DNA from 3 places in the Paenibacillus tritici genome. Region 1 is predicted to be linked to each of the others. Evidence: riboswitches for the same ligand, from Rfam matches in the RefSeq annotation. Region 1 holds a riboswitch; each other region holds the start of a gene.
The links. A riboswitch is a leader RNA that binds a small molecule or an ion and turns the genes downstream of it on or off. The one in region 1 is predicted to bind thiamine pyrophosphate.

Region 1 (4,489 bases):
GCGGAATAACGGAAGCCTGGGCCAGCATATAGCCGGTTACCACCCATTGCAGCGTATGCAGATCGGTCTTGAAATCCACTACCAGCCGGGACAATGCCACATTCATTGCTGTGCTGTCCAGGACAACCATAAATACCCCGGCAATAATCGCCAGCAGCGGAACCAGAATGCCGGACAGCCGGAACTCGGCCTCCTGCTTCAAGGTTTGATCCATGTCTCTTCTCCTCCTGAGCTGTCCGCGCCCAGCATTGACCTGCGGACAGATTTATAGATATAATGAGTGAACGGACAACTGTCCGTAAGTGCAATTCATAGTCTACGGACAATTGTCCGTTGTGTCAATTGATTTATTTGTTTTTCTGTAAATCGCTGATCTGTTTCTGAAAGGGGATCTCATGAAAAAGCCAGACACCGATGCTGCACAGCTCCCGCCGTCAGCTCCGCAAGCCGTAGAATCCGCTCCGCCCGTGTCCGCCGATCCTTATGTGCAGCGGATTCTCGAAGCCGCCCGCCAGTTGTTCACCGAGAGCGGCCTGGAGGCGGTGAACATGTACAGCATTGCGAAGCGGGCGGGGATAGGGCAAGGCTCGCTGTACCGCCGCTTCACGGACAAAGGTGAGATCTGTTCTGCTCTGCTGAAGGGCAGCGCGGACCAGTTCCTCTCCGGTCTGGAGCAGCAGGTCGCTGCCGGCGCCGGTGAAGCTCCGGCCCTGGCCCGGCTGCAGAGCAGCATTGAGCAGATTGCCGATTTCATAGAGCAGTATGCCGAGCTGCTGAATATGATCAAAGCCGAGTTCACCGGCAAGAAGCAGCTTACCCAGTTTGAGCATCCTTTTTTTCAGCGGCTGGGAGTGATGATGACTGAGCTGCTGCAGCGGGCTGCAGACAATGGAGAGATTATTGATATAGATCCGGGCTTCGCAGCTACCGCATTAATCTCAATACTCAGCCCCGATCTGTACTTATATGAACAGAAGCGTAACCATTCCTCCAAGCTGGAAATCTCCCGCGGAATCGTGGCTTTGTTCGTGACAGGCCTCTCCAGACGCTAGAACAGCCTGCTCTTTACAAGAGAGGAATTTATGGTATATTAAGTAGCAATTACGAATTCAATAGCACCTGTTATTTCACTAGGGGAGTCGGCCGACTGAGACGGAGCTTAAGCTCCGGACCCTTGGAACCTGATCTGGATCATACCAGCGGAGGGAAGTGGAGCAGATTGTATCAGTGGCTTCCGCGTCATAGGCCGCAGCTGACTGTACCTTCCGCCCCATTCATCTCCTCCGGGAAATGAATGGGGCTTTTTGATGTTCGTACGGCTGTTAATTGATCCCGGAGGAGGCTTCCAACATAGTCTTATGATTAACCTTACGAATCTGTCCTACGCCTTCGGGTCCGGATCGTCCCGTGCACCGGTATTCTCGGAGCTGTCCATGAATGTTCGCCGGGGGGAATTCATCTCTGTCGTCGGTGCCAGCGGATGCGGCAAAAGCACGTTGTTCAAAATTATCGCCGGCCTGCTTGAGCCTGCCAGCGGCAGCCTTACGCTGAACGGGGTTGAGTCAACATCAGCGGCCCAGAGGCTGGGCCGTGTCGCCTATATGCCGCAGCAGGATCTCCTGCTGCCCTGGAGAACCGTGCTGGATAATTGTCTGCTGCCCTGGGAACTGAAGCGCAGCGTCCCCAAAGCGGACGCCGTTACGCAGATCCGCACCCTGCTGGACCGCTTCGGTCTCACCGAGACCGAAGGTGCTTATCCGCATGAGCTGTCCGGCGGGATGCGCCAGCGGGTGGCCGTCCTCCGCACGGTCGCTGCGGGCAATGAACTTCTGCTGCTCGACGAGCCGTTCGGAGCGCTGGATGCCATTACGAAGCGGGCGCTTCAGATCTGGCTGCTGGAGTTATGGTCGGAGCTGGACAAGACTGTGCTGTTCATCACCCATGACCTGGAGGAGGCACTGCTGCTCAGTGACAGAATCTATCTGATGACCGGCAGTCAGGGCGGCGGGATACAGGAGTTCACTTCCAGACTCCCTCGTCCCCGGCACCACAGTCTGAACTATGAACCGCAGTTTGCTGCCCTGCGTCAGGAATTGGAGCTGAAGTTATATGATAACCGTCTCACCTAGACGGCTGATGCAGGATTACGGCCCGTCTGCCCTGCTGGCGGTGCTGACCCTGGCGGTCTGGGAGACTGTAGCGCGCCTTGGCCTGATTCCTCCATTCATTCTTCCTGCTCCGTCTGCGGTCTGGATGGCCTTGATTGAAGAACGCAGCCTGCTCTTCGGAGTGCATCTGCCTGCGACACTACTGGAGGTGCTCACAGGCTTCGCCCTGTCCGTAGGCTGCGGAAGCCTGCTGGGGACGGGGATGCATCTGTTTAGGCCGCTGGCCAAGGCGCTGTACCCGCTCCTGGTTATCAGCCAGACGATACCGCTAATCGCCCTCTCGCCCCTGTTCATTATGTGGTTCGGCTACACCTTATGGAGCAAGGTGGCTGTTGTTTTCCTGACCGCATTCTTTCCGGTGGTCATCGGCACCTATGACGGGTTGTCCAAGAACACAGACGGCTACCGGGAGCTGCTGCTGACATTCGGCGCGAACCGCTGGCAGATCCTCAGGAAGGTTGGCGTTCCGCTGGCCCTGCCCTCTTTTTTCTCCGGACTGAAGCTGTCGGTTGTATACTGTGTCATCGGTGCAACGATCGGAGAATGGCTCGGGGGCAGCCAGGGGCTGGGCTACTTCAGCCGCAGAATGGCCGGGAATCTGCAGAGCGCCAAGATGTTTGCCGCTGTTGTCTTGTTGTCCGCACTCGGTATCTTATTGTTTCTATCTGTCGCCGGGCTGGAGAAGATTATTCTGAAGAAAAGAGGACGTTATTCATGACTACTATCCGCTATGCACGTAATCTGTACAATAGCATTTCAAGGCCGGCCAAGCTGCTGCTGTCCGCTCTTGTGCTCTGTACCCTGCCGGTCCTGGCAGGCTGCGCCAACAGCAACAGTCCGGGGACTTCCGGCTCCACGGCTGCAACAACTGCGACCTCCGAAGCGGGTGCTGACGGTCCAGCCCATAAGCTGACGATTATGCTCGACTGGTATCCGAACGCTGTCCACTCCTTTTTATACGCAGCTCAGGCTAAAGGATATTTCGCTGAACAAGGTCTTGAGGTGGAGATTCAGATGCCTGCCGATACCAATGATGCGCTGAAGCTTGTCGCTGCCGGGAAGGTGGACCTCGCGCTCAGCTATCAGCCTCAGGTGCTGATGGCACGGGGAGAGAACATTCCGGTCAAATCCATTGCCGCCCTGGTGCGGCATCCGCTGAATCATCTTATGGTAGCCGCTGACAGCGGAATTACCCGTCCGGGAGAGCTGTCAGGCAAGCAAGCCGGATATTCCTCTGTTCCGCTGTATGAAGCCATGCTGAAAGCCATGGTGACAAGTGACGGCGGGGACGCCTCATCCCTGAAGCTGATCGACGTTGGCTTCGAGCTGATTCCCGCGCTCTCCACGGGCCGTGTGGATGCCATAATGGGCGGCTTCATCAACCATGAGCAGCTCCTTCTGGAGCAGGAAGGCCATCCGGTACGCTCCTTCAATCCTGTGGAATACGGGGTTCCCGATTATTATGAGCTGGTGCTGGTCGCCAGTGAACAGGGACTTCAGGATTCGCAGGGGTATTACCAAAAATTCGTGGAAGCCATACGACAAGGCCAGCAGTTCGTAGCCGGGAACCCGGATGAAGCGCTGAAGCTTCTGCTGGAGCATCAGGAGGATACCGCTCCGCTGGATGAAGCGATTGAACAGCGCAGTCTGAAGATCCTGCTGCCGCTGATGGATGCCGGCTCTCAGCCCTTCGGCTATCAGGATGGGGCTACATGGGAGAAAGTAAACCAGTGGCTGGGCGAGAACGGACTGCTGGCGCAGGAAGTGGATATTAAGAACGCTTTTATTAATTTCTAGATTATACCCTCAGGAGGAATTCATATGTCTTATCTATCCAAGGTGCGCCAGGCGAATCCGCTGGTGCATAATATCACGAATATCGTAGTCGCCAACTTCACCGCAAACGGGCTGCTTGCGCTCGGGGCCTCCCCGTTTATGGCCGATGCGCTGGAAGAAGTTGCCGATGTCGCCGCCATGTCCGGGGCTGTCGTGCTGAACATCGGCACGCTGAATGAAGCCGCCATCGCTTCCATGCTCAAAGCCGGGCAGGCCGCGAACCGGCAGGGCGTTCCGTTGGTACTTGATCCCGTCGGGGCAGGCGCCACCGCCTACCGCACGGAGGTTACCGCCAAGCTGCTCGGGGAGCTTCAGCTTACCGCTCTGCGCGGCAATGTAGCTGAGGTTGCTAATGTCGCCGGCGAGCGCTGGGCGAGCAAAGGCGTGGATGCCGGGGCAGGCGAAGGCGATGTAATCGCCCTGGCGAACAAGGCTGCGCGGAAGCTGAACTGTGTGGTCATCATCACCGGCAAGGAAGATATCAT
Region 2 (4,489 bases), 990 kb from region 1:
TGGTGCCGTTAGTGCGTTATTCCAGCGTAGGCGGCATTCCGATCGACACCCTGATTCCGGCAGAACGAATCGCCGAGATTGTGCAGCGTGCCCGTGTCGGCGGCGGCGAAATTGTCAGCCTGCTGGGTAATGGCAGCGCTTATTATGCTCCTGCCGCCTCGCTGGTTCAGATGACGGAAGCCATTCTCAAGGACAAGAAACGTATCCTTCCGGTCATCGCTCTGCTTGAGGGTGAATACGGCTACGATAACTTGTTCATGGGAATTCCTGCACTGCTGGGTGCGGAGGGCATCGAGAGAATTTTTGAACTGGAGCTTACGGCGGAAGAGAAGGCGGCACTGGATAAATCCGCTGATTCTGTCCGTGCAGTAACTTCTGTAGTTACCTTGTAACATTCGAATTGGAGGAGATTACGATGGGTCACATTTTCTTTTTTCTGCATATGATCGGGACACTGGCGCTCGGCTTTTATCTGGTGCTGCCGTTTATTCTGAGCGGGACAGCTAAGTTATCTGCTCCGGCCAAGGAAGGTACCCTGAGTGCTATTGGCGGGTTTAACCGTTTTGCCCAATACGGGCTTGTGATCCAGCTGCTGACCGGCGGCTACATGATGACTAAGGGCGAATATTCAGTGCCCTGGATGATCATCGTTACTGTGCTGCTGCTGGCTATGTTCGCCTTCGGCGGGATCATGAGTAAGCCTCTGCGCCTCGCTGCGGCTGGGATGAGAGAGAACCGCGATGTCTCTGCGGAGACGTCCAAAATCCGTACCATGAGTATGCTGCTGATGCTTTCGCTGGTAGTCATGATCTTTTTCATGGTGTACAACACGATTATTTAAGCTGCTGCCCGGTCAGATTATCCGGGGATAGTTATTAAATAGCTCTGGAGGCTTCGGCTTCCGGGGCTTTTTGTTGTATGGAATGTGATCGGGAGCTGTTCCCATTTGTTAGATATTCAGCATCGTTCACCCGTCTATTTCCCGGAAATCACCCGGTACTCCCGGTCCAGTATCGCGTAGAAGTATTGATTCACCCACTTGTCCTGCCAGAATAATTCCTCCCGGAATACGCCTTCGCGGACCATGCCTAACCTGTCCAGCACCCGGGATGAAGCCGTATTGAATTCATTACACATGGCAACCACTCTATGAGCCTTCCACTCTTCAAAAGCAAACTTCAAGGCTATCTGTGCAGCCTCTGTACAATATCCCTGTCCCCGGTATTCGGGAAAGAGGGAGTAGCCCAGCTCCCAGCTGTCGCGCTCTTGGACATACCAGTGGATACTCAGCTCCCCTATAGGTGTGGCCTCGGGATTATTCAGCCTGATGACGTATTGCTTGTGCCAGTCACTGTTGATTTTCTCCGCTACCTCCTTCTTGACGGCTTCCTTATCGGTTGGAATGATCTCCTCGAAGGGCCAGAGGGAGGGGCTGGTAGTGATATCAACGATGTAATCTACATCGTCTAAGGTTGCCGGGGATAAAGTGAGTCTTGCGCTCATTTTGTGTTACCTCCTAATTTAGCTTTGATCTTGATACAAACTGAATCTATTTCAAGCTTAAGATAGAACCCCAACCGGGTATAGATAATGTTCTTTTTGGCAACGTTCCTTACTTACCGTACTATCGTTCGGCTATCCGGCTCTCAGGAGAGAATGACGTAAGAGTATGGGAAGCATTGAATGAAGATTTGTTGTTTGGCTGGCTCCCGAGTGTGGTAAGTAACATAACGTAAAGCAATTCAGGCAAACTACCAGGATGCATAAACACCAGACCTTAAGCCATGCTAACAAGAATGAGTTCAACATTATTGTGAACCGCGAAAGGAGAATGGATTATGCCAGACACAAGTAATCAGCCTACCAAAACCCTGCCTCCGCAGGTACAGGATCAGCAGCCCGGAATTGAAAGTGAGATGAATCCGCTTCCGGAGTTTGAGACACCGGCTTACAAGGCAGCAGGCAAGCTGCTGGGTAAGGCTGCGCTCATTACGGGAGGCGACAGCGGGATCGGGCGTGCAGTTGCCGTTCATTTTGCCAAAGAGGGTGCAGACGTTGTGATCTCTTATCTGAACGAGCATGAGGATGCGGAAGAGACCAAACGCCAGGTGGAGCAGGAGGGCAGAAAGTGCATTCTAATCTCCGGCGACATCGGGGTGGAGGCCTTCTGTCAGGAGCTGATTAATAAAACCGTGGAGGGGCTCGGCAAGCTGGATATCCTGATCAATAACGCCGCTGAGCAGCATCCGCAGGACAAGATCGTGGACATTACAGCCGAGCAGCTGGAGCGTACGTTCCGGACGAATATATTCTCCATGTTCTATCTGACCAAGGCAGCGATGCCTCATCTCAAAAAAGGCTCCACGATCATCAACACCACCTCCATCACGGCGTATCGCGGTAGCCCGCAGCTGCTGGACTATTCGTCCACCAAGGGAGCGATTCTCAGCTTCACCCGTTCCCTGTCGATGAATCTTGCGGAACAAGGCATCCGAGTAAATGCCGTTGCACCGGGCCCGATCTGGACACCGCTAATTCCGTCAACGTTTGACGCGAAGAAGGTCAGTGAGTTCGGCGCCACCCAGCCGATGAAGCGCCCGGGACAGCCCGAAGAGCTGGCACCGGCTTATGTGTATCTGGCCTCTGACGATTCTTCTTACGTGAGCGGACAGGTTATACATGTGAACGGCGGCGAGGTCGTCAACGGATGATAGCTTTCACAGGAATAATATGCTAATATACAAAAGGCATAAACATACAATAGCATAGAACGATCACTAGGGGAGCCGCAAGGCTGAGACGGGCAGATCTGCTCGGACCCTTTGAACCTGATCTGGGTTATACCAGCGTAGGGAAGTGGAGAAACGAATAATGCAGCGGGGGTTCCGGCCAGCCGGTATCCCTGCTTATATTCCAGACTGCTTCCTTATGGGGGCGGTCTTTTTTGTGTTTGTGTGTTTATGGAGAATGGAGCGGAAGAGAGGGGCGAAGGCGTTGCACGAACTTCATGTCATCTCAGACGGGCGGCTCCATCCTGAGGCGTTGGCCGAACTGGCTGCGGCGGTACATCCTATGGTGGATTATATCCATCTCCGGGAAAAATCCCTGTCTGCCCGGGAGCTGTTGGCGGCAGCGGGGATGCTGCTCCAAGCCGGAATTCCACCGGCGAAGCTGGTTATTAATGACCGGGTCGATGTCGCGTTAGCCGTAGGGGCTGCCGGAGCCCAGTTAGCCTGGCACAGCCTGCCGCCAGCCGGAGTGCGCGGGATCGCACCAGGCCTGCGCCTGGGCAGGTCGGTACATTCCCGGGAGGAAGCGGCGGAAGCCGGGCGGCAGGGGGCGGACTTCTGCCTGTATGGGCATGTGTTCCCGACTGCCTGTAAACCCGGGCAGCAGGAACGGGGCCTGGAGCAGCTGGCGGAGGCCGTCCGCTGGAGCCGAATTCCGCTGATTGCGCTCGGAGGAATTACACCGGACAATGCCGGGGCTGTTCTCGCTAAGGGAGCTGCGGGAATTGCTGTCATGTCCGGGATCTGCGGGGCCCCGGACCCTGCGGCTGCGGCCCGGGCCTACAGGGCAGCCGTTCATCAGGCTGCGGCGCAGGCTGAAGCACTGAATATAGTTCCAGCACCGGGTGAAGGAGGTGAACAGGCATGAATTTGACCGTGAACGGGACCGTGCAGCGGTATGAAGAGAGCTGCCGGACGCTGGCTGATCTGCTGGCCCGGCCGGAGTGGGCCGGTAAGCTGGTGATTGTCGAACTGAACGGTGAGCTTGCCGGCAGAGAGGCTTACGGGGATACGCTGCTGAACGAAGGGGACCGGGTGGAGCTGGTTCATTTTGTAGGCGGAGGTTAGGGATAGCGGGCAGAGGAGAAGCGAACGAGCAAGCAGGCAGGCAGATTGGCGGTTTAGATACAGGCGATAACTTATCCAGGAGGCGGTATGATGCAAGACCCTTTGATGATTGGCGGAGTGACTTTAACCAGTAGACTGTTCATAGGCACCGGAAAATACAGCCGAAACACCCTTATTCCCGAGGTCATTGCGCGTTCAGGCTCGCAGGTTATTACAGTGGCCCTGCGCCGGGTAGACCCGCAGAGCAAGGACAATATTGTCAGCCATATTCCTTCCCATATGACCTTGCTGCCTAACACCTCCGGTGCGCGTACCGCAGAAGAAGCGGTGCGGATTGCCCGCCTGGCAAGGTCGGCCGGCCTGGGCAATTGGGTGAAGATCGAGGTGATCAATGATCAAAAATATTTGCTGCCCGATAATATCGAGACGATCAGGGCTACGGAGATTCTGGCCGCAGAGGGCTTCGTGGTTCTTCCTTACATGAGCCCGGATCTGTCAGCCGCGCTCCGGCTGAAGGCGGCCGGGGCCGCAGCCGTTATGCCGCTGGGAGCGCCGATCGGCTCTAACCGGGGACTGCAGACGAAGGAGCTGATCCGCATTCTGATCTCGGAAACAGATCTGCCTGTCATTGT
Region 3 (4,489 bases), 2.9 Mb from region 1:
TAAGGATTGGGGCGTAGCCTCTTCCGCCTCCAGCCATTCTATAAGCTCCAGCACTTCTTCCTTGTGGTGGTATGGAATTAAGCAAGTCTCCCTTGCCTTGTATACTTCATACCCCGCATTCCTAATGGCCGCCGCCAGCGGATCAGTACAGGGGCGCAGCTTCAGCTCTCCTTCATCTTCTATCGGGCCGATGTCAGCGCAGTCAACACAGTTCATGGCAATCCCTCCGCCTCATGATGTCAAAAACCTGAGGCAATTATAGCATGATTCCTCCTGCGCGATCATCTGGGTAAGCAGCAGAAAGAGCCTCTCCTGAACCGAAAAGGCTCAGGGGAGGCCCACATGTAAGCTCTGCCGGCTATAATCATTGAACCGTTTATTTCCGCTGTTACTTGCCGGAGGAAGCGGCTGAGGCCGAAGCCTGCCATACGCCATGCTCTTGGTTCTTGCCCATATATTCGATCCGTGACGGGGACAGCTCAAGGATTACATAATCGGGATCATCCGGTCCCTTGAACCACTTCTCCAGCGACTCATTCCATACCTTGGCACGCAGGCCCTCATCCTTGGTCACGTCCACTGTAGCTTCAATCTCCAGCACATCCTTGCCGCCGCCCTGCTCGTAGCCCAGCAGCAGACAAGCATTAGGATTATCCTTCAGCTCCTCTACCTTATGGGTCTTACGATTGGTAGCGAGATAAATGGAAAGTCCGTCATGAAATACCGCCATATAGCGCACCTTAGGTTTATTGCCCGCTTCAACCGTCCCGAAGGACCCGAACTTGTTGTCATCCAGCGCCTGCATGATCTTCTTCTCCAGCTCTTTGTTATCCATTGACGTCTAATCTCCTTTCAAATTCATGTGAATATAAGTTTATATATTCACATCCGCAGTTTGGATTTATGATTAACCTGTGCCTAATATAGTGTACCCGTCCGGTTCGTTCTGAATCCCGGAACCTGTTCATAAATTCACCTATAAGGAGCTGCCCAGACCTCGGGGCTATTGGCCGCTTTTGCCGCCCTGTTATTCCTGTTAAGTGTGACCGCCTGGAGAATCGGGTAATATAGCTAACAAGATCCATATTCTGCGAATAAGGACGGAACCCCCACATGGTTGAACTGCATTCCGAACCCACCCTGCATACAGCGTTGCTGCAATTTATCTTTCCCTTCTCCATCAAGCCCGGACAGGATAAAGAGCTGATCGCAAGTCTGCAGAAGGAGGGGTTCACGCGTTTTTTTCTCGACAACAAGGAACTGGAGAATGCCTATTACGGAGAAGGCTACTGCGTGTCCCATGAGAAAATGGAGCGCAGCTATCTGCCGTTTGCCGCTCATGTGCTGTTTCCGCGTGAGAAGGACAGCGATTCCTTCCGCCGCTTTTCCCGGGTAAACGATCTGCCGTGCCGGCTGGAAATGCTCTTCGAGTCTGTGAATTTCCGGATTCTGTCCACCGATGTGTTCCTCTGTCCGTTTGAACTGGGCTTTCTGACCATAAGAGTGGCTATCGAGGAGAAAAACCTTCCCTTCAGCACTGTGCTGGAATTCGCTGACCGGTTCCGAACACTGGAGGATGTGTGTTATCAGGATAAACATGCCTTTATCCATTGCCAGGAGAAGTCCTTCGGCCGGGTGGAGGATTTCGTGTTCAAGAATCTCGTCTCCGGTCTGGAGCCGTTTCTCGACCCTGCGGAGATTGATGGCGCTTATTTCGAGACCCTGCCTTTTTTCGTGGATGAACGGATGCTGGTGCAGGCCTTCTATGGCTTCAACCGTGAGGAAGAGCTGGATGAGATAAGTGTAGAGCTGCGCTACCGCGCCTCCCAGCTGGATGGGCTGACTATAGACGGTAAGCCTTTTACCAGCGCGAGTGATCCTGAGTATATCGAGCAGTACACCCGGGATCATTGCTATAGCCGCTGGGGGCCGGACACCTATTATATGACGAACGAGCAGACCTTCTGCTGCCTGAGCCGGGCGAAGCCCGATATTGCCACGGAGCTGGTCAACCAGATGTACGGAGAGTATTATTATGGACTGCTGCTGAGTATTTTTCATAAAATCGTGCTGCTGAAGCTCGCCAATCTGCATTCCCGGCTGCGCATCAACCACGATTACGAAGAGATCGAGAATCTGATCTTTCTGATCAATAAATTTTCCGCCAAATTCTATTTTCTGGAGCTTATCTCGCAGTCGCAGGGGCGGGAGATTTTTTTCCAGCTGCGCAAGGTCTACGGCAATGATGCCCTGTTCGATGAAGTGAAGATGACCCTGAATGATCTGTTTCAGTATCAGGACAAATTCCAGGCCAAACGCCGGGATACCCTGCTCATGGTCCTGACTGTATTTACGGTAATCAGCGGGATTTACGGCATGAACCAGGTCATTGAGGATCTGAAAGGGAACATCGACTGGAGCAAAATGCTGGAGTACTCCGTGTTCGAATATCTCGCTCTGTTCCTGACCTTCTCTGGGATCGCAGTCAGTCTCGGCTTAACGCTGCGGGAGGCGCGGAATGGAATCCGCAGCCGCCGCAAAAGGCGGTACTATGATAAGGATTGAACAGACGGCTCTGGACAACCGCGAAGCCGCCGTCTATAATACACCGTAAGAACATAGCAATACCCGTGAACTTCATAGAACCAGGGGTGCTGGAATTGGCCGGCTGAGATTGTATCCCATAAGATACTGACCCTTATACCTGATCTGGATAATGCCAGCGTAGGAATCTCAATCAGCACTGTGCCATCATGGCCCAGAAGTTGATCCCCTCACGCAAGTAACTGGCGTCCCGATCTTCGGGGCGCTTTTTTGGTATGGTCTAACTTGAAAGTTGGAAGAATAGGGATTGCTGGAAGGAGAGAGAAGAGAGAGATGGGAGTCACAAAAACAGGTACACTGCTGCTAAGCTCCATGCTGGTTATCGCGTTAGCCGGATGCGGGGGCGGAAACAGCAACACAGGAAATGCCGGTGCCAGTGCGCCTGCCGCCGGGAACAGCACCGCTGCCCCTGAAGCAACTGCGACCGATGCCCCAGAGGAGCTGATTCCGGTCAAGATTGCCCTGGACTGGACGCCGAACACGAATCATACCGGGCTGTATGCCGCGAAGGAGCTGGGATATTACGCGGAGGAGGGCCTTGACGTTGAGATTGTACAGCCTGGCGCTGCCGGGTCTGACACTATGGTCACTTCCGGGGAAGCCCAGTTTGGCATCAGCGCCCAGGAGGCGCTCACCCTGGCCCGTCTGCAGGATGTGCCGCTCGTGTCTATCGCTGCTATCATTCAGCATAATACCTCGGGCTTCGCCGCTCCGAAGGACCGCAATATTAAGACACCGAAGGATTTTGAAGGCAAAACCTACGGAGGCTGGGGCTCCCCTGCGGAGCAGGCGGCCATGAAAGCCATCATGGACCCCGAAAGCGGGGACGTCTCTAAGGTGAAGCTGGTGAATATCGGCGAAGCCGACTTCTTCACGGCGGTGAAACGGGATATCGACTTCGCCTGGATCTTCTACGCCTGGACCGGAGTGGAGGCCGAGCTGCGCGGCGAGCCGCTGGATATGCTGTATCTGAAGGATTACGCGCCGCAGCTGGATTACTACACCCCGGTTCTGACCACCAGTGAGAAGGAAATCGCCGAACACCCTGAAGTGGTGAAGGCCTTCCTTAAGGCTACGACCAAAGGATATCAGTATGCCATCGACAACCCGGAAGAAGCAGCCACGGTCTTGTCCGATGCTGTACCGGAGCTGGACCCCAAGCTGGTGCTGGCCAGCCAGAAATGGCTCAGCCCGAAATATAAAGACGATGCCGCCCGCTGGGGAGAGCAGAAGCTTGAGATCTGGAAGAATTATGCCGACTGGATGTACGGCCTGAAGCTGCTGGATAAGCCGCTGGATGCCGAAAGTACGTTTACGAATGAGTTTTTGCCGGAAGGCCAGTAAACACCGGGTGGAATAGTACTGACACTAACTCACATGAGAGGAATGAATAATAATGGCTAATACACTGCTTAGCATTCAGGTAATTCCCAAGACTCCAAACAATGAGGATTCGATCCCTTACGTGGACACGGCGATTGAGGTTATTCAGAAGTCGGGGGTCAAGCATCAGGTGAATCCGCTGGAGACCACCATGGAAGGCGAGCTGTCCGAACTGCTGGATATTGTGCGTCAGATGCATGAGGCGCTGGTCGCCTCCGGCAGCCCGAGTGTGATCTCCCAGATCAAGATCGCCCATAACCCGGGCGGCATCAGTATGGACAAGCTGACGGAGAAATACCGGCCGTGAGAAGCACCTGGAGACAAATCTGGCCGCCCCTTGTGGCGGTCATCTTTTTTCTGGGCGCATGGCAAGTGGCTGTATCGGTATTCCATATCCCGGCCTGGCAGCTGCCAAGCCCCTCGGATATCGCGCGTGAATCGCAGGGCAACGCCTCGGGAATCTGGGCGCACACGGCTGCCACGCTGCGGCTGACCCTGATTG

Region 2: it holds a riboswitch for thiamine pyrophosphate, as region 1 does, so the genes downstream of both, KDC22_RS10045 (thiamine phosphate synthase) here and KDC22_RS14215 (ABC transporter ATP-binding protein) in region 1, are expected to answer to the same signal.
Region 3: it holds a riboswitch for thiamine pyrophosphate, as region 1 does, so the genes downstream of both, KDC22_RS02145 (ABC transporter substrate-binding protein) here and KDC22_RS14215 (ABC transporter ATP-binding protein) in region 1, are expected to answer to the same signal.

What each region holds. Positions count from the first base shown of each region.
Region 1 covers NZ_CP073365.1:3,375,547-3,380,035, reverse strand. Annotated here, with positions in the region: gene KDC22_RS14225 (DHA2 family efflux MFS transporter permease subunit) at 1-214, opposite strand, end outside; gene KDC22_RS14220 (TetR/AcrR family transcriptional regulator) at 396-1,052, shown strand; TPP riboswitch at 1,123-1,225, shown strand; gene KDC22_RS14215 (ABC transporter ATP-binding protein) at 1,359-2,129, shown strand; gene KDC22_RS14210 (ABC transporter permease) at 2,110-2,886, shown strand; gene KDC22_RS14205 (ABC transporter substrate-binding protein) at 2,883-3,965, shown strand; gene thiM (hydroxyethylthiazole kinase) at 3,990-4,489, shown strand, end outside.
Region 2 covers NZ_CP073365.1:2,383,734-2,388,222, forward strand. Annotated here, with positions in the region: gene mdh (malate dehydrogenase) at 1-392, shown strand, start outside; gene KDC22_RS10030 (hypothetical protein) at 416-841, shown strand; gene KDC22_RS10035 (GNAT family N-acetyltransferase) at 976-1,503, opposite strand; gene KDC22_RS10040 (SDR family oxidoreductase) at 1,839-2,711, shown strand; TPP riboswitch at 2,770-2,872, shown strand; gene KDC22_RS10045 (thiamine phosphate synthase) at 2,968-3,657, shown strand; gene thiS (sulfur carrier protein ThiS) at 3,654-3,857, shown strand; gene KDC22_RS10055 (thiazole synthase) at 3,948-4,489, shown strand, end outside.
Region 3 covers NZ_CP073365.1:473,801-478,289, reverse strand. Annotated here, with positions in the region: gene KDC22_RS02160 (EAL domain-containing protein) at 1-216, opposite strand, end outside; gene KDC22_RS02155 (pyridoxamine 5'-phosphate oxidase family protein) at 389-835, opposite strand; gene KDC22_RS02150 (hypothetical protein) at 1,114-2,565, shown strand; TPP riboswitch at 2,638-2,748, shown strand; gene KDC22_RS02145 (ABC transporter substrate-binding protein) at 2,878-3,948, shown strand; gene KDC22_RS02140 (thiamine-binding protein) at 4,001-4,294, shown strand; gene KDC22_RS02135 (ABC transporter permease) at 4,291-4,489, shown strand, end outside.